Regions from separate parts of the Streptomyces ficellus genome, predicted to be linked through region 3. Evidence: riboswitches for the same ligand, from Rfam matches in the RefSeq annotation. Region 3 holds a riboswitch; each other region holds the start of a gene.
What was found. A riboswitch is a leader RNA that binds a small molecule or an ion and turns the genes downstream of it on or off. The one in region 3 is predicted to bind cobalamin.
Positions count from the first base shown of each region.

Region 1 (4,201 bases), 6.3 Mb from region 3:
CGAGGGCGACCTGCCGGGCGGTCTCGCCGAGCGGCTGGTCGTCGCGGACGAAGGACCAGGCGAGCATGGTGACCGGCCCGGTGAGCATCCCCTTGACCGGCCGGTCGGTGAGGGACTGGGCGTACCGCGTCCAGCGGACCGTCATCGGCTCGGGGCGCGAGATGTCACCGGCGAGGACCGGCGGCCGGACGTAGCGGGTGCCGTACGACTGGACCCAGCCGGCCTGTGTGGCGAGGTAGCCGGTGAGCCGCTCGGCGAAGTACTGCACCATGTCGTTGCGTTCGGCCTCGCCGTGCACGAGGACGTCCAGACCGGCCTTCTCCTGGAAGGAGATCACCTCCTGGATCTCGGCCTCGATGCGCTGCTCGTAACCGGTGGCGTCGATCCGCCCGGCGCGCAGGTCCGCCCGCGCGGTGCGCACCTCGCCGGTCTGCGGGAACGAACCGATGGTCGTGGTGGGCAGCAGCGGCAGTCCGAGGTGCGCGCGCTGGGCGGCGGCCCGCTCGGCGTACGGCTGCGAGCGGCGGGCTGCGGCGTCGGTGACGGCTCCGGTACGGGCCCGGACAGCCGCGTCACGGGTGAGGGGGGAGCGGGCGCGGGACGCCAGGTCGGCCCGGTTCGCGGCCAGTTCGGCGGAGATCGCGTCCGTGCCCCGGGCCAGACCCTTGGCGAGGGTGACGAGTTCGGCCGTCTTCTGCCGGGCGAAGGCGAGCCAGCGGTGGATCTGCGGGTCGATGTCCCGCTCGAGGGCGGCGTCGATGGGCACGTGCAGCAGGGAGCAGGAGGCGGCCACGTCCACACGGCCGGCGAGCCCCAACAGGGTGCCGAGGGTGGACAGGGACTTCTCGTAGTCGTTGATCCAGACGTTGCGTCCGTCGACCACACCGGCCACCAGGCGCTTGCCGGGGAGGCCGCCGACGGCCGCGAGCGCGTCCAGGTTGGCGGCCGCGGCGCCGGTGAAGTCGAGCGCGAGACCGTCGACCGGAGCCTTGGCCAGCACCGGCAGTGCCTCGCCCAGCCGGTCGAAGTAGGAGGCGACGAGCAGCTTCGGCCGGTCCGTGAGTCCACCGAGGTCCCGGTAGGCGCGCTCGGCGGCGTTCAGCTCGGCCGCGGTGCGGTCCTGGACGAGCGCGGGCTCGTCGAGCTGCACCCATGCGGCGCCGGCCGCCCGCAGGTCGGCGAGGACCTCGGCGTACACCGGGAGCAGCCGGTCCAGCAGGGTGAGCGGGTCGAAGCCCGGCGCCACGCCGGGCGCGGGCTTGGCGAGCAGCAGGTAGGTGACGGGCCCGAGGAGGACGGGCCGGGCGGCGAGACCCAGCTCCAGCGCCTCCTTCAGCTCCGCGACCTGCTTGGTGGAGTCCGCCGTGAACTCGGTGTCCGGGCCCAGCTCCGGCACCAGGTAGTGGTAGTTGGTGTCGAACCACTTGGTCATTTCCAGCGGCGCCACGTCCTGGGTGCCGCGCGCCATGGCGAAGTAGCCGTCCAGGGCGCCGGCGCGGGTACCGGTGCCGGCAGCGGCCTCGAAGGCGGCCCGGTGGCGTGCGGGGATCGCTCCGACCATGACGGTGGTGTCGAGGACGTGGTCGTACATCGAGAAGTCGCCGGTGGGCACTTCGTGGACACCGGCGCCGGCCAGCTCGTTCCAGTTCGCCCGGCGCAGTCCGGCGGCCGTGGCACGGAGGGCGTCGGCGGTGACGCGGCCCTTCCAGTACCCCTCGATCGCCTTCTTCAGCTCCCGGTTCGGCCCCTGGCGCGGATAGCCGTACACGGTGGCCCGTGCTGCCGCGGCTGCGGTCTTCGTGGTCACGGAGATCTCCTTCGCGAGATGAATCCCTGAGATCCCGGGGACGGGACGAGAGCGCGAAGGGGTGACGGACCGGACGGTGCGGCCTCGCGCGGTGTGCGCGGCCGTCCGCCCGATGTGTACGCCGACCCGCCCTCGAGGTCACCGGGATGCCGCACGCGACGGTTCGCGTACGGACAGCGGGCAGGTCTTCGGACTCGCGGGCACTTCCTCCCCGAGGAGGTCTCCTACTGGCCGTCGCTTCCCAGGCCCCTGCGGACCCAGTGCGTATGACGGCGGTCGTTCCCGCTCACCGCTGCGGGGCAGTCCCGGATTCCCACCGGGTTCCCTCTTGCGACGCCTCCCGCCTGGCGGGCGGGGGCGAACCAGCTGTGCCGGTCAGCCTACGCGGCGGTGCCGCACGACGGAGCGGTACCTCCGGCATTCGGACGGCGGGGACGACGTGAGGTGGGACACACGGGCCCACGGCCCGGCGGCGTACGAGTGCGGGCCCACGGCCCGGAGGGCGTACGAGTGCGGGCCCACAGCCCGGCGGGTACGAGTGCGGGAACGCGTCCGGTCGGGGACGTGTCCCAGCGGTAACGCGTCCGGGCGGGAAGCGTCATCCCCGCGCTTCCCGCCCCGACACCTGACGCCGGCCCCTCAACCGGCGCCGGGCTCATCCCCCGTCGTACGGGTGGAACCCCCGGCCCGACTTGCGGCCGAGGAGACCCGCCTCCACCATCCGCTGGAGCAGCGGCGGCGGGGCGTACAGCGGCTCCTTGAACTCGTCGTACAGGGACTCGGCGATCGAGGCCACGGTGTCCAGCCCGATCAGGTCCGCGAGCCTGAGCGGACCCATGGGGTGGGCGCAGCCGAGCTCCATGCCGGCGTCCACGTCGGCGGGCGAGGCGAACCCGGACTCCGTCATGCGGATGGCCGACAAGAGGTACGGGACGAGCAGGGCGTTGACCACGAAGCCGGCCCGGTCCTGGGAACGGATCACCGTCTTGCCGAGAACGCCGGTGACGAACCCCTCCACCAGCGCGACGGTCGCGGCCGAGGTGTGCAGGGACGTCACGACCTCCACCAGTGGCAGCACGGGCACCGGGTTGAAGAAGTGCAGCCCCACCACCCGGTCCGCGCGGCCGGTCGCCATGCCGAGGCGCATGACCGGGAGGGACGAGGTGTTGGTGGCCAGTACCGCCGCCGGATCCTCGACGATCTTGTCGAGCGCGGTGAAGACCTCGGTCTTGGCGTCCGCGTGCTCCACGACCGCCTCGACGACCAACTGCCGGTCGGCCAGGTCCTCCAGGCTTCCGGTGACGACCAGGCGGGCGAGCGCGTCGCCCGCCGCGCGGCGCTCCAGCTTCCCGCGGCGCACCGCACGGTCCAGGGACGCCGACACCCTTTCCCGGGCGGCGCGCGCGGCGACCGCGTCCACCTCGCAGAGCACGGTGTCCAGCCCGGCCCGCGCGCAGACCTCCGCGATCCCGGCGCCCATCTGCCCTCCGCCGACCACGCCGACACGCCGCACCGCCACGCGCTCGGGCCCGCTCATGACCGGCCCTCCCCGCGGTCCGCGCGGCGGACGAGGTGGCGCGAGTAGGCGTCCGGCGTGAAGAAGAGCGGCAGCGCGCTGTTCAGCGCCGTGTGCTCGAAGAGCGCCCGGACCTCGTCGACCGCCGCCCACGGGTACTCGGCCCCCAGAGCGGCGACCTCGTCGTCCAGTACGGCCAGCACCGTCTCGCGGTCGACGACCCGGTGGCGCAGCCACTGCCAGACCTGCACACGGGCGATCTCGGCGGTGGCCGCGTCCTCCATCAGCCCGTTGAGGGCGACCGCCCCCCGCCCGCGCAGCCAGGCGTCGAAGTAGCGCAGGGCGACCGCGATGTTGGTGCGCACGCCCTCCGGGGTGGGCGGGCCGCTGACGCGGCGCACGGACAGCAGGTCGGCCGCGGTGACCTCGACGTCGTCACGGGTACGGTCCAGCTGGTGCGGCCGTTCTCCCAGGACGCCGTCGAACACCGCCCGGCACACCGGGACGAGCCGGGGGTGGGCGACCCAGGAGCCGTCGAAGCCGTCCTCCGCCTCGCGTTCCTTGTCGAGCCGGACCGTGGCCAGGGCGGCCTCGTGGGCGGCCGGGTCCTTACCGGGCACCTGGGCGGCCATGCCGCCGATGGCGTGGGCGCCGCGCTTGTGGCAGGTGCGGACGAGCAGTTCGGTGTACGCGCGCATGAAGGGGGCCGTCATGGTGACCCTGGCACGGTCGGGCAGCAGGAAGTCGGTCCGGTGCCCGAACGTCTTGATCATGCTGAACAGGTAGTCCCAGCGGCCCGCGTTGAGACCGGAGCTGTGCTCGCGCAGCTCGTAGAGGATCTCCTCCATCTCGAAGGCGGCGGTGATCGTCTCGATGAG
Region 1 covers NZ_CP034279.1:297,567-301,767, reverse strand. The annotation lists gene metE (5-methyltetrahydropteroyltriglutamate--homocysteine S-methyltransferase) at 1-1,807, opposite strand, end outside; cobalamin riboswitch at 1,970-2,189, opposite strand; gene EIZ62_RS01370 (3-hydroxybutyryl-CoA dehydrogenase) at 2,463-3,344, opposite strand; gene aceB (malate synthase A) at 3,341-4,201, opposite strand, start outside.
Region 1: another riboswitch for cobalamin. It lies ahead of metE (5-methyltetrahydropteroyltriglutamate--homocysteine S-methyltransferase); the one in region 3 lies ahead of EIZ62_RS29825 (ABC transporter substrate-binding protein).

Region 2 (4,201 bases), 6.1 Mb from region 3:
AGGTGGCGGCGCGGCTGGAGAGCGAGGAGGTGCGCCGGTGCCTTCAGTCGCTGACCGAGGTCCAGCGGCAGGCCGTCGCCCTCGCCTACTACGCGGGCTACACCCACCGTGAGCTCGCCGCGTCGCTGTCGGCACCGCTGGGCACGGTCAAGACCCGGCTGAGGGACGGTCTGCTCCGCCTCCGGGACTGCATGGGGGTGAGGGCATGAGCGACGAGCATCCGCACCTCGCGACCGGTGCGTACGCGCTGGACGCGCTCCCCGACGACGAGCGGGCGGCCTTCGCACGTCATCTGGAGGGATGCCCGGCGTGCGCGCGGGAGGTGCGCGAGCTGACGGCCACCGCGGCGCTGCTGGGGTCGGCCGTCGCGTCCGCCCCGCCCGCCGGGATGAAGGAGGCGGTACTGGCGGGCATCGAGGGCGTACGGCAGTCCCCGTCGCCCGGCGGGCCGCCACCCGGTGCCGCCGCCCGGCTCGTCTCGGGCAGCAGGCGCGCCGTCGGCGGGCTGGTCCTCGCGGCGTGCCTGGTGGTGCTGGCGGGCTTCGGCGGGGTGGCGGCGTGGCAGTGGCAGGAGGCGCGGAACGCCCAGGAGCAGGCGCGGCAGGCCAGGGCGGAGACGGACCGGCTGGTCGCCGTCCTGGCGGCGCCGGACGCCCGTACGGTCACGGGAACCGTCGAGGGCGGCACGAGGGCGACGGTGGTCGTGGCCCGTTCCGAGAACAGCGCGGTCTTCGTGGCGTCCGGTCTGCCGGAGCTGCCGGGTGACCGGACGTACCAGCTGTGGTTCGACGAGGACGGCGCCATGCGCCCGGCCGGCCTGGTGGGGCGGGACGGCGCGTCGCTGATGGAGGGGGACGTGGACGGCGCCACCGGGGTCGGTGTGACGGTCGAGCCCTCCGGTGGTTCCCCGCGGCCCACGACCGCGCCCCTGATGGAGATGACGCTGCCCGCGTGACGGGCGCCGGGAAGGGGGCGCCCAGGGGCTGGACGCCCGGTTCCGGTGCGCCGGCGCGCGTCAGGCCTTCGGCATGAGCACGGTGTCGATGACGTAGACGGTGGCGTTGGCGGTGGCGATGTTGCCGCACACCACGTTCGCCGTGCCGTTGACCTTGTAGGACTCGCCCGAGCCGGAGGTCGTGAGGGTGCTCTTCTCCAGGGTCGGGAAGGTGCCGTTCTCCATCTGCTGCGGGGTGAGCTTCTGGCCGACGACGTGGTAGGTGAGGATCTTCGTCAGCGCGGCCTTGTCGTTGAGGACCTTGTCGAGCTGTGCCTTCGGGATCTTCTCGAACGCCTCGTTCGTCGGGGCGAACACGGTGATGTCGCGGGCGTCGTTCAGCGTGCCGGCCAGTCCGGCCTTCTGGACGGCGGTGACCAGGGTGGACAGCGCCGGGGTGTTCGAGGCGGCGGTGGCGACCGGCTGCTTCGCCATCTCCGCCAGGCTGCCGGGGCCCTCCGCGGGCACGGACGCGCAGGCCGGGCCGAACGGGTCATCCGCCCTCGTGTCGCCCACCGCGCTGGTGGCGGACCAGCCGGCCAGCCCCAGGGGCAGGACGGCGGCGACGGCCACGGCTCCGGCGGTACGGCGGATCGGGATCGTCTTCATCGCTTCATCCTTGGTGTGAGAGGTCCTGCGCGGGTGACCGCCCGGGCCGGTGGCCGCCCGTCGCGGGGACGGGGTTCCATCGCTTCACACCTGTACTTCGGAGCCGGGACCGGAATGGATTGGTCCCCGTTCCGCACGGCGATGGCGGGCCGGTCAGGCTCGGGGCCCCTTGGAGGTGAGGACGCAGTCTCCGCAGTAACCGGCCCCGCGGACGCGGTAGTAGAGGCAGCAGCTGCGGCGGCGGTACGTGAGGGGCTGGGCGGTGAACGCGCCCGCGCCGGCCAGCGGCTCGCGCTCCAGCAGGGCGGTGGCGAGCGGGACCGGTGGGTGCGGGGCGCCGGGGGCGTGGGCGAGCAGCACCCGGACGGCGCCGATGAGGGCGGAGGCGGCGTTGCCGCGCAGGGCGTGCGGGGAGACGCCGTAGTGCCGGCGTACGGCGTCGGCCAGCGGCAGCAGGTTGCGGACGACCACGGCCTCGTGCAGGCCGTCGGCCAGGCCGTCCGGGGCGGCGGCCGTGGTGGTGGCTTCGGGGAGCCAGAGGTCGATGGGGCCCGATTCGGGCGTCCGCCACCACAGCCGGCCGGGCGCGAGGTCGGGTACGCGCCCGGTGAGGGAGGCCGTCGCCAGGCCGATCGACCACAGGCGGGCGGCGGTCCCGATGTGCAGGGTGGAGGCGGCCACCCGCCGCTGGCCGGTGCCGAGCCGCCGCGCCACGGCCTCGACGTACCGGTCCAGCACCTCGTGGTCCCCGTACAGCTCGGAGAGCGGCCGGTAGCGGGAGGCGTCCGGCCGGGGGCCGTGGGACACCGCGAAGTAGGGGCCGATGGCGGACACGCGGGCGAAGACGTCGGTGGTCACCATGTGCGTACCGCCCGGGTCAGTGCGTGGAAGGCAGCGGGGCGCACGACGCCGTCGCCGACGGGCCGTGGTCCGTCGCCGCCCGCGGACGCCGGCAGGCCGTCACGCGTACGAGGGCACACGGGTGCCACCGTCCTCTCTCGGGGAAGTCCGCCCCGGTCCATCGAGGTGCGACGGCGTGAGTCTCCTGACTCGGGATCGACGCTCCCCCGGCCTTCCCGCCCCTCTACGGGGCCGTGGCCATGGCGGGTTCGCTCCCCCTGCACAGTGGCGGTACCGTGCCGGAATCTCACCGGCTTCCTCGTTCCGCCGTCGCTGGTCGGACCGCAGCATCCCAGACCGTGACCCGGCGCGCCAGCGCGTCTCCGTAGTACGAGGCGCCCGCGATGATCAAGGGCTGGCGAAGAGGGCAAGGTCACAGCCGTGCCCTCTGCTGCTCCTTTGGGCATGTGCCCTAGCATCCGAGCATGACGGTCCTGCCTGATGACGGGCTCTCGCTGGCCGCCGATTTCCCTGCCGCGACCCACGAGCAATGGCAGCGCCTGGTTGAGGGCGTGCTGCGCAAGTCGGGCAAGGAAGCCGAAGGCACAGCAGCCGAAGACGCATTGTCCACCGCGCTGGAGGACGGGCTGCGCACGCGCCCCCTCTATACGGCGCACGACACCGCCCCCGAGCCCGGTTTCCCCGGTTTCGCCCCGTTCGTACGGGGTGGCCGGGCGACCGGGAACACCGCGGGCGGCTGGGACCTGCGCCAGCGGTACACCGTGGCGGCGGGCGACGCCGTGCTCGGCGACCTGGAGAACGGCGTCACGTCGCTCTGGCTCGTCGTCGGTGAGGGCGGCCTGCCGGTGTCGTCGATCGAGCGTGTCCTCGACGGCGTCCACCTCGACCTGGCGCCCGTCGTCCTCGACGCCGGACGCGACGTCCAGGACGCCGCGGACGCGCTGCTGCGGCTGTACGAGCGGCGGGGCGTCGACCGCGGCGCGGCGCGCGGCGGCCTCGGCGCCGACCCGCTGGGGTACGAGGCCCGCACGGGCCGGCCCTGCGACATCACGCCCACCACGGACCTGGCGCACCGGTGCGCCGAGGGCTACCCGGGCCTGCGGGCCCTGACGGTGGACGCGCTGCCGTACCACGAGGCCGGCGGTTCGGCCGCGCAGGAGCTGGGCGCCTCGCTCGCCACCGGCGTCGCCTACCTGCGCGAACTGACCGGGGCGGGGCTGCCGGTGGAGCGGGCGTGCGCCCAGCTGGAGTTCCGGTACGCGGCCACCGCCGACCAGTTCCTGACGATCGCGAAGTTGCGCGCCGCGCGCCGCCTGTGGGCGCGCGTGGCAGAGGTGTGCGGAGCGGTCGGCGCCGGTGCGCAGGTCCAGCACGCGGTGACCTCGCCCGTGATGATGTCGCGCCGCGACCCGTGGGTGAACATGCTGCGGACGACCATCGCGACCCTGGGCGCGGGTGTCGGCGGCGCCGACGCCGTCACGGTCCTCCCCTTCGACCACGCCCTGGGGCTGCCGGACGCCTTCGCCCGGCGCATCGCCCGCAACACCTCGACGATCCTCATAGAGGAATCGCACCTGTCCCGGGTCATCGACCCGGCCGGCGGGTCCTGGTACGTGGAGCGCCTGACCGACGAACTGGCGCACGCGGGCTGGGAGTTCTTCCAGTGGATCGAGCGGAACGGCGGCCAGGCCACGGCCCTGCGCTCGGGCCGGCTCGGCCAGGAGCTGGCGGACACCT
Region 2 covers NZ_CP034279.1:552,703-556,903, forward strand. The annotation lists gene sigK (ECF RNA polymerase sigma factor SigK) at 1-209, shown strand, start outside; gene EIZ62_RS02445 (anti-sigma factor) at 206-955, shown strand; gene EIZ62_RS02450 (fasciclin domain-containing protein) at 1,016-1,603, opposite strand; gene EIZ62_RS02455 ((2Fe-2S)-binding protein) at 1,757-2,464, opposite strand; cobalamin riboswitch at 2,620-2,805, opposite strand; gene EIZ62_RS02460 (methylmalonyl-CoA mutase subunit beta) at 2,929-4,201, shown strand, end outside.
Region 2: another riboswitch for cobalamin. It lies ahead of EIZ62_RS02455 ((2Fe-2S)-binding protein); the one in region 3 lies ahead of EIZ62_RS29825 (ABC transporter substrate-binding protein).

Region 3 (4,201 bases):
GTGGCTGAACCGTCCAGGGGCGCGGGGGGCTTGCGGGCCGCGTTGTCGACGCCGGCCGGCCCGCCGCGCTTCCTGCTGCTCAGTTCGTTCCTCATCCCGCTCGGCAGTTTCATGGTGCTGCCGTTCATGTCGGTGTTCCTGCACGAGCGGCTGGGGATGGGGCTCGGCACGGTCGGTGTGGTCCTGGCGGTGGCGTCGCTGGTGCAGTTCTCGGGCGGGGTCCTCGGTGGTGCGCTGGCCGACCGGATCGGTCTGCGGCGCACGATGCTGTGGGCCCTGGCGGTCCGCACGGCCGGGTTCGGGTGCTTCCTGGCGTGCCTCGTGTGGCCGCCGGTCGCGGTCGTGGCGCTGGTGCTGACGTGCTGCGGCGCCGCGCTCTACCTGCCGGCGAACAAGGCGTACCTGGTGCACGGCGTGGACGAGGAGCGGCGCCCGGTGTTCCTGTCGGCGGGGAACGCGGCGCTCAACGCGGGCATGGCGCTGGGTCCGCTGGTGGCCGGGCCGTTCGTCCTGTCGTCGCCCGGCCCGCTCTTCCTGGTCGTCGTGGTGCTGTTCGCCGTGGTGACGGCGGGGCACGCGCGGCTGCCGGCCGCCGGGGGCGACGGCGTCCCGGCCGCGGGTGCGGCCCGTCAGGGACTGCTGTCCGGGGTGGCGGCGCTGCCGTTCGCGGCCAACGCGCTGGCGTTCTACCTGTACTTCCACTTCCAGCACTTCCTGGCGGTGTACGCCGTGCGGCGGGCGTCGGCGGAGTTCTACAGCGTGGTGCTGCTGCTCTGCTTCGTCCTGGTGATCGTGGTGCAGCCGCTCGCGTCCGGGCTGATCCGCCGGATGCCGTACGCCCTCGCCCTGGCGGCCGGGTTCACCGGGCTCGCCGCGGGGCTCGCGGTGCTGGCGATCGGTACCCGGCCGGCGCTGCTGGCGGGCGGGGCGCTGATCACCCTCGGGGACATCGTCCTGTTCCTGAAGAACGACCTGGAGGCGCTGCGCCGCAGTCCGCGCTCGGACGCGGTGGTCTTCGGCCAGCAGCGGCTGGCCGCGGGGCTCGGGGCGTGTGCCGCCGGCGTGCTGGGCGGGCAGGTGTACGGCCTCGGCGAACGGTCCGGGCACACCGGCTGGTTCTGGCTGCTGGCCGCCGCGCAGTGCCTGCTGCTGCCTCCGCTCCTGCTCACCCTGCGCGGCAGGACCGCCGCGCCCGGCTCCGCCGGCGACGACACGGAAGGAACGACGGCTCCTCATGACGCACACGGGCGGGTTCCAGGACGATGAGTTCTGGACCGAGTTCTACGACTTCCTCTTCTCCGTACAGCGTCACGCGCAGGCGGAGTCGCTCCTCGACACGTCGCCGCTGCTCGCGTTCCCGCCCGGGGCCCGCGTCCTGGACCTGGCGTGCGGCCCGGGGGTGTTCACCGTGCCGCTCGCCCGGCGCGGCTTCCGCGTGACCGGCGTGGACCTGAGCCCGGCCATGCTGGACCGGGCGCGGAAGGCCGCGGCCGACACGGGGGTGTCACCGGAGTACGTCCGGGCCGACGCCCGGGAGTTCACGCGGGCGGGCGCCTTCGACGTGGTGCTGAACATGTTCACCTCCTTCGGCTACTTCGAGGACCCGGCCGACAACGCCCGCGTGCTGCGTGCCATGCGCACGTGTCTCGCCCCGGGCGGCACGCTGGTCCTGGACCTGGCCGGGAAGGAGCTGCTGGCGCGGAAGGTCGAACCGCCGAAGGTCGTCCGGCGCGGCGAGGACCTCCTGGTGCAGACGGACACCGTGCTGGACGACTGGGCGCGGCTGCGCAGCGACTGGGTGCTGGTGCGGGGCGACCGGGTGACGCGGGCGAGCCTGGTGTGGTTCGTCTACAGCGCGGTGGAGCTGCGCGCGATGGCCGAGGAGGCCGGGTTCGGCCGGGTGGAGGTGTTCGGCGGGTTCGACGGCCGGCCCTACGACCAGGACGCCGAACGGCTCGTCCTGCGGGCGGTCCGTGACGCATGACACCACCCCGGGGGCGCACGGCGGTGATCGTGCGCCCTTTCACCCCTTCCCCATATGAACGTAATATCGCCAGGTCATCACCGCGATGGGAGCCAGGAAGCCGGTGCGAGTCCGGCACGGTCCCGCCACTGTGACCAGGACCGCCCCCCATCGACACGCCGCCGCGCTCGCGCGCGGGGCGCGGGGAGGGCGCCCCGGGAGTCAGGACACTGTCCCGTCGCGGGCCCGATCCGAGGAGCGCGGACTCCCCAGGAGGCTTTACGTGTACGACGGCACGCCCCGTCCTGTCTCACCCCCCTCTGTTCCCCGCCGCCGTGCCCTGCGCACCGCGGCCGCCCTCCTCGCCCTGAGCACCGCCCTGGTGGCCGGCTGCTCCGCGGGCGGGGACGGGAAGGGCGCGGCGAAGTCCGCGCCGGCGCCGGCCAAGGGCTTCCCGGTCACCATCGACAACTGCGGTGTCCGCACGACGTACGACGCGCCCCCCGCCCGGGTGGTCACCATCCACCAGCACCCCGCCGAGCTGATGCTGTCCCTCGGTCTGAGGGACCGCATGGTCGGCACCGCGTTCCCCGACTCGGCGGTCCTGCCGCAGCTGCGGAAGGACTTCGGGGCCGTACCCGAACTGGCCAAGAAGGAACCGTCCTTCGAGAAGGTCCTCGACGCCGAACCCGACTTCGTCTACGGCGGCTACGGCAGCGCGTTCGCCGAGGACGAGGGCCGGTCCCGGAAGGCGTTCGCGGACGCCGGCATCGACACGTACCTGAACCGCGAGTACTGCGGCAAGAAGCAGGTGTCGATGAAGGACACCTACGACGAGATCCGCACGATCGGTTCCCTGTTCGGGGTGGCGGAGCGGGCCGACCGGCTGGTGGCCGACCTGCGGGGCCGCGTCGACCGGGCGACCGCGGCGGTGAAGGGCGCGCCCGCGGTACCGGTGTTCGTCTACGACAGCGGCGACAAGGCCGCGTTCACCGCCGGCGGCAAGAGCCTGGGCACCGAGATCATCCGGCTCGCGGGCGGACGCAACGTCTTCGACGACCTCGACGAGGTGTTCGGCGACGTGTCGTGGGAACAGGTCGTCGCGCGCAAGCCCGAGGTCATCGCCATCTACGACTACGCGGGCGCCGGCAGCGTCGAGCAGAAGAAGAGGTTCCTGCTCTCGCAGCCCGCCCTCGCGGACGTGCCGGCCGTGAGGAACAAGCGGTTCGTCGTCCTGCCGCTGACCGCGACCCTGGTGGGCGTCCGCCCGCCGCACGCGGTCGAGGACCTGGCGCGCGCCCTGCACCCCGAGAAGTTCCGGTGACGGGCGCGGCGCCCGCCAGTCCGCCGACCGCTCCCGCCTCCCGCCCCGCCGCTCCCGGCCCCGCCCGGAAGGACGGGGGCGCGGCGGGGTCCCGCCGGGCGCCCTTCGTCACGGCCCTGGGAATCCTCGGCGTCCTGCTCCTGGTGTCCATGACCGCGGGCATGGCCATCGGCTCGGTCGCCGCGCCGCCCGGCGAGGTGTGGGGCATCGTGACGCACGCGCTGGGCGCCGACTGGTCGGAGCCGGTCTGGTCACGGGCGCGCGAGACGATCGTCCTGGACGTGCGGGCGCCGCGCGTCCTGCTCGGGGCGGTGACCGGCGCGGGGCTCGCCGTGGTGGGCACCGCCATGCAGGCCCTGGTGCGCAACCCGCTCGCGGAGCCGTACCTGCTGGGTGTGTCGTCCGGTGCCTCCCTGGGCGCGGTCGCGGTGATCGTCTTCGGGGTGAGCGTGTTCGGGCCCCTGTCGCTGTCGGTCGCCGCGTTCATCGGGGCGCTGGTGACGCTCCTGCTCGTCTACATGACCGCGCGGACGGGCGGGCGGATCACGTCGGTGCGCCTGGTGCTGTCCGGTGTGGCGTTCGCCGCCGTGCTCACGGCGGTGATGGACATGCTGCTGCTGACCAGCGACCGCGGCAACGAGGCACGGGCGGTCCTCGCCTGGACGCTCGGCGGGCTCGGCGGTGTGCAGTGGGGCACCCTGTGGCTGCCCGGCGCCGCCGTGCTGCTCGGGGTGGGCGTCCTGCTCGTCCAGGCCCGGAACCTGAACCTGCTGCTGGCGGGCGAGGAGGCCGCCACGACGATGGGGCTGGACGTGGCGCGTTTCCGGGCCCGGATGTTCGTCCTGCTGTCCCTGGTGACCGGTGTGCTGGTCGCGGCCGCCGGGCCGATCGGATTCGTGGGGCTGATCATGCCG
Region 3 covers NZ_CP034279.1:6,628,665-6,632,865, reverse strand. The annotation lists gene EIZ62_RS29835 (MFS transporter) at 1-1,266, shown strand; gene EIZ62_RS29840 (ATP-grasp domain-containing protein) at 1-8, shown strand, start outside; gene EIZ62_RS29830 (class I SAM-dependent methyltransferase) at 1,235-1,984, shown strand; cobalamin riboswitch at 2,039-2,216, shown strand; gene EIZ62_RS29825 (ABC transporter substrate-binding protein) at 2,247-3,287, shown strand; gene EIZ62_RS29820 (FecCD family ABC transporter permease) at 3,284-4,201, shown strand, end outside.

Region 4 (4,201 bases), 4.2 Mb from region 3:
CCCGCTGGCGCAAGGCCGAGAACGAGCACAGCCTGGACGAATGGGGCCTGGGCGGCAGATCGTTCGGCACCTGGATCACCTGGTTCCTGCTGGGCGGCGACCTCTACACGGCGTACACCTTCGTCGCCGTCCCGGCGGCGATCTACGCGGCGGGCGCGGCGGGCTTCTTCGCCGTGCCGTACACGATCCTCGTCTACCCCCTGATCTTCACGTTCCTGCCGCGCCTGTGGTCGGTGTCCCACAAGCACGGGTACGTCACCACCTCGGACTTCGTGCGCGGGCGGTTCGGCTCGAAGGGCCTGTCGCTGGCGGTGGCCCTCACCGGTCTGCTCGCCACCATGCCGTACATCGCGCTCCAGCTGGTCGGCATCCAGGCGGTGCTGGACGTGATGGGCGTGGGCGGCGGCGAGAACACGCACTGGTTCATCAAGGACCTGCCGCTGCTGATCGCCTTCGGTGTCCTCGCGGCCTACACGTACTCCTCCGGGCTGCGGGCGCCCGCGATGATCGCCTTCGTCAAGGACACGCTGATCTACATCGTCATCGCGGTGGCGATCATCTACATCCCCATCAAGCTCGGCGGCTTCGACGAGATCTTCAGCAAGGCCGGCGAGGCGTACGCGCAGATCAACCCGGCGACCGACAAGCCGCGCGGCTCGCTGGTACCGCCGGAGATGGGCCAGTGGGGGTACGCGACCCTGGCGCTCGGCTCGGCGCTGGCGCTGTTCATGTACCCGCACTCCATCACGGCGACGCTGTCCTCGCGCAGCCGTGACGTGATCCGCCGCAACACCACGATCCTGCCGCTGTACTCGCTGATGCTGGGCCTGCTCGCGCTGCTCGGGTTCATGGCGATCGCGGCGGGCGTGAAGGTGGACAACGGCCAGCTGGCCATCCCGCAGCTGTTCGAGAACATGTTCCCCGACTGGTTCGCGGGCGTGGCCTTCGCGGCCATCGGCATCGGCGCGCTGGTCCCGGCGGCCATCATGTCCATCGCCGCGGCGAACCTGTTCACCCGCAACATCTACAAGGACTTCCTGAAGCCGGACGCCACCCCGGAGCAGGAGACCAAGGTGTCCAAGCTGGTGTCGCTGCTGGTGAAGGTGGGCGCGCTGGCGTTCGTCCTCACCATGGACAAGACGGTCGCCATCAACTTCCAGCTGCTCGGCGGCATCTGGATCCTCCAGACCCTGCCGGCCCTGGTGGGCGGCCTGTTCACCCGCTGGTTCCACCGCTGGGCGCTGCTGGCCGGCTGGGCGGTCGGCATGATCTACGGCACGGCGGCGGCGTACGGGGTCGCGAGCCCCACGCAGAAGCACTTCGGCGGCTCGTCCGCCGAGATCCCCGGCATCGGCGAGATCGGCTACATCGGCCTCACCGCGTTCGTCCTCAACGCCGTGGTCGTGGTCGTCCTCACCTTCGTCCTGAAGGCGGTCAACGCCCCGGACGGCGTCGACGAGACGTCCCCCGAGGACTACACGGCCGACGCGGGCGACCCGGGCGTCAAGGTGGAGCTCCCGAAGGTCACCGAGGGCGCCGGGCACTGACCGTGCACTGACCCATCCGCGTACGACGGGCCGTCACGTCTCCGCCATGGAGGCGCGGCGGCCCGTTCGTTGTGCACTCTGGCCCCATGGACATCACCATCAGGGCGGTACGACCGGCGGAACACCGGGCGCTCGCGGAGGTCACGGCCGGGGCGTACCTCGGCGACGGCCTGCTGGCCTTCGGGGAGAGCGACGAGTACCTGATCGAGCTGCGGGACGTGGCCCGGCGGGCCGCCGGGGCGGAGGTGCTGGTCGCCGTCGGGGCGGACGAACGGGTGCTCGGCGGGGTGACGTTCGTCCCGGCGGGCGGCGGGCCGTGGGCCGAGCTCGCGCGGGACGGCGAGGCGGAGCTGCGGATGCTGGCGGTCGCCCACGACGCGCGGCGGCGGGGCGCGGGCGAGGCGCTCGTACGGTCGTGCGTGGAGCGGGCGCGGGCCGTGCGGGGGTGCCGCCGGCTGGTGCTGTCGGCCCAGCAGTCCATGCGGGCGGCGCACCGGATCTACGACCGGCTGGGCTTCGCCCGTACCCCGGAACGGGACTGGCAGCCGGTCCCGGGCGTCACTCTCGCCACATACGCGCTGTCCCTCTAACACTCCGGCGACACAACATGTGGGGGGTTCCTCAACGGGCGCCCCCCACATGTATGCTCGTCCTCGCTGTCGCCGCAGGGGAATCCGGTGGAAATCCGGAACTGTCCCGCAACGGTGTGTTGGTGTGCCTTTGTGTACGTACGAGTCCGAAGACCTGCCGACAGCGCACCCGGTCCGTCCGGTCCGGGTGCCCAGACGTCCGGGTCTCGCGGAGTGGGCCGGTGGACGCGGTGCCCTGCGCCCCCGTGTGCCCGGGCGTGCCCGCTCCCCCGCCCGCGTCCGCGGTGGCCCCGAGCCGAGCGAGGGAGAGCCCCCACGTGACCATCGCGCCAGCCGATCCGGTTTCAGCGATCGAGAGCGACGGAAGCGACGGACCCGGGACCGCGCTGCTGCGGACCCTGACCGACCTCACCGCCGACCTGCCCGACACCGACCCGGGCCGGGTCGCCGCCGCCGCGCTGCGGGGCCGGCACGCCGGCTCGGACGAGGCGGAGTTGCGTGAGCTGGCCACCGAGGCGGCCGCCGGGCTGATCTCGGAGGACCCCGCCTACTCCCGGCTCGCGGCCCGGCTGCTGACCCGGACCATCGCCGAGGAGGCGGCGGGACAGGGCGCCGTGTCGTTCACGGCGTCGGTCGCCGTGGGGCACCGCGAGGGCCTGATCGCCGACCGTACGGCCGCGTTCGTCGAGCTGCACGCGGAGCGGATGGACGCGACCGTCGACCCCGAGGGCGACGACCGGTTCGGCTACTTCGGGCTGCGGACGCTCTACTCGCGCTACCTGCTGCGCCACCCGATCACGCGCAAGGTGATCGAGACGCCGCAGCACTTCATGATGCGGGTGGCGGCGGGCCTCGCCGAGGACGACTCGGTACGGGCGCTGGACGACGTGACGGCGCTGTACCGGCTGATGAGCCGGCTCGACTACCTGCCCTCCTCCCCCACCCTGTTCAACTCCGGTACGCGCCACCCGCAGATGTCCTCGTGCTACCTGCTGGACTCGCCGCTGGACGAGCTGGACTCGATCTACGACCGCTACCACCAGGTCGCGCGGCTCTCCAAGCACGCGGGCGGCATCGGCCTGTCCTACTCCCGCATCCGGGCGCGCGGTTCGCTGATCCGCGGCACCAACGGGCACTCCAACGGCATCGTGCCGTTCCTGAAGACGCTGGACGCCTCCGTCGCGGCCGTGAACCAGGGCGGGCGGCGCAAGGGCGCGGCGGCCGTGTACCTGGAGACCTGGCACGCGGACATCGAGGAGTTCCTGGAGCTGCGGGACAACACCGGTGAGGACGCCCGGCGTACGCACAACCTGAACCTGGCGCACTGGATCCCGGACGAGTTCATGCGCCGGGTCAACGCCGACGCCGACTGGTCGCTGTTCTCGCCGGCCGACGTGCCGGAGCTGGTCGACCTGTGGGGCGAGGAGTTCGACGCCGCGTACCGCGCCGCCGAGGCCAGGGGGCTGGCCCGCAGGACGATGCCGGCGCGCGAGCTGTACGGCCGGATGATGCGCACCCTGGCGCAGACCGGCAACGGCTGGATGACGTTCAAGGACGCCTCCAACCGCACGGCCAACCAGACCGCCGAGCCGGGCCACACGGTCCACTCCTCCAACCTGTGCACCGAGATCCTGGAGGTCACGGACGACGGGGAGACGGCCGTCTGCAACCTGGGCTCGGTCAACCTGGGCGCCTTCGTGTCCGGTGACTCGATCGACTGGGAGCGGCTGGACGAGACCGTCCGCACGGCGGTGACGTTCCTCGACCGGGTCGTCGACATCAACTTCTACCCGACCGAGCAGGCGGGCCGCTCCAACGCCCGGTGGCGGCCGGTCGGCCTGGGCGCGATGGGCCTCCAGGACGTCTTCTTCCAGCTGAAGCTGCCGTTCGACTCCCCCGAGGCGCGGGCCCTGTCCACGCGCATCGCCGAGCGGATCATGCTCGCCGCGTACGAGGCGTCCGCCGACCTCGCCGAGCGCAACGGCCCGGTGCCGGCCTGGGAGAAGACCCGTACCGCCCGCGGGGTGCTGCACCCGGACCACTACGACGTGGAGCTGAACTGGC
Region 4 covers NZ_CP034279.1:2,476,557-2,480,757, forward strand. The annotation lists gene mctP (monocarboxylate uptake permease MctP) at 1-1,547, shown strand, start outside; gene EIZ62_RS10560 (GNAT family N-acetyltransferase) at 1,634-2,137, shown strand; cobalamin riboswitch at 2,191-2,313, shown strand; gene EIZ62_RS10565 (ribonucleoside-diphosphate reductase subunit alpha) at 2,455-4,201, shown strand, end outside.
Region 4: another riboswitch for cobalamin. It lies ahead of EIZ62_RS10565 (ribonucleoside-diphosphate reductase subunit alpha); the one in region 3 lies ahead of EIZ62_RS29825 (ABC transporter substrate-binding protein).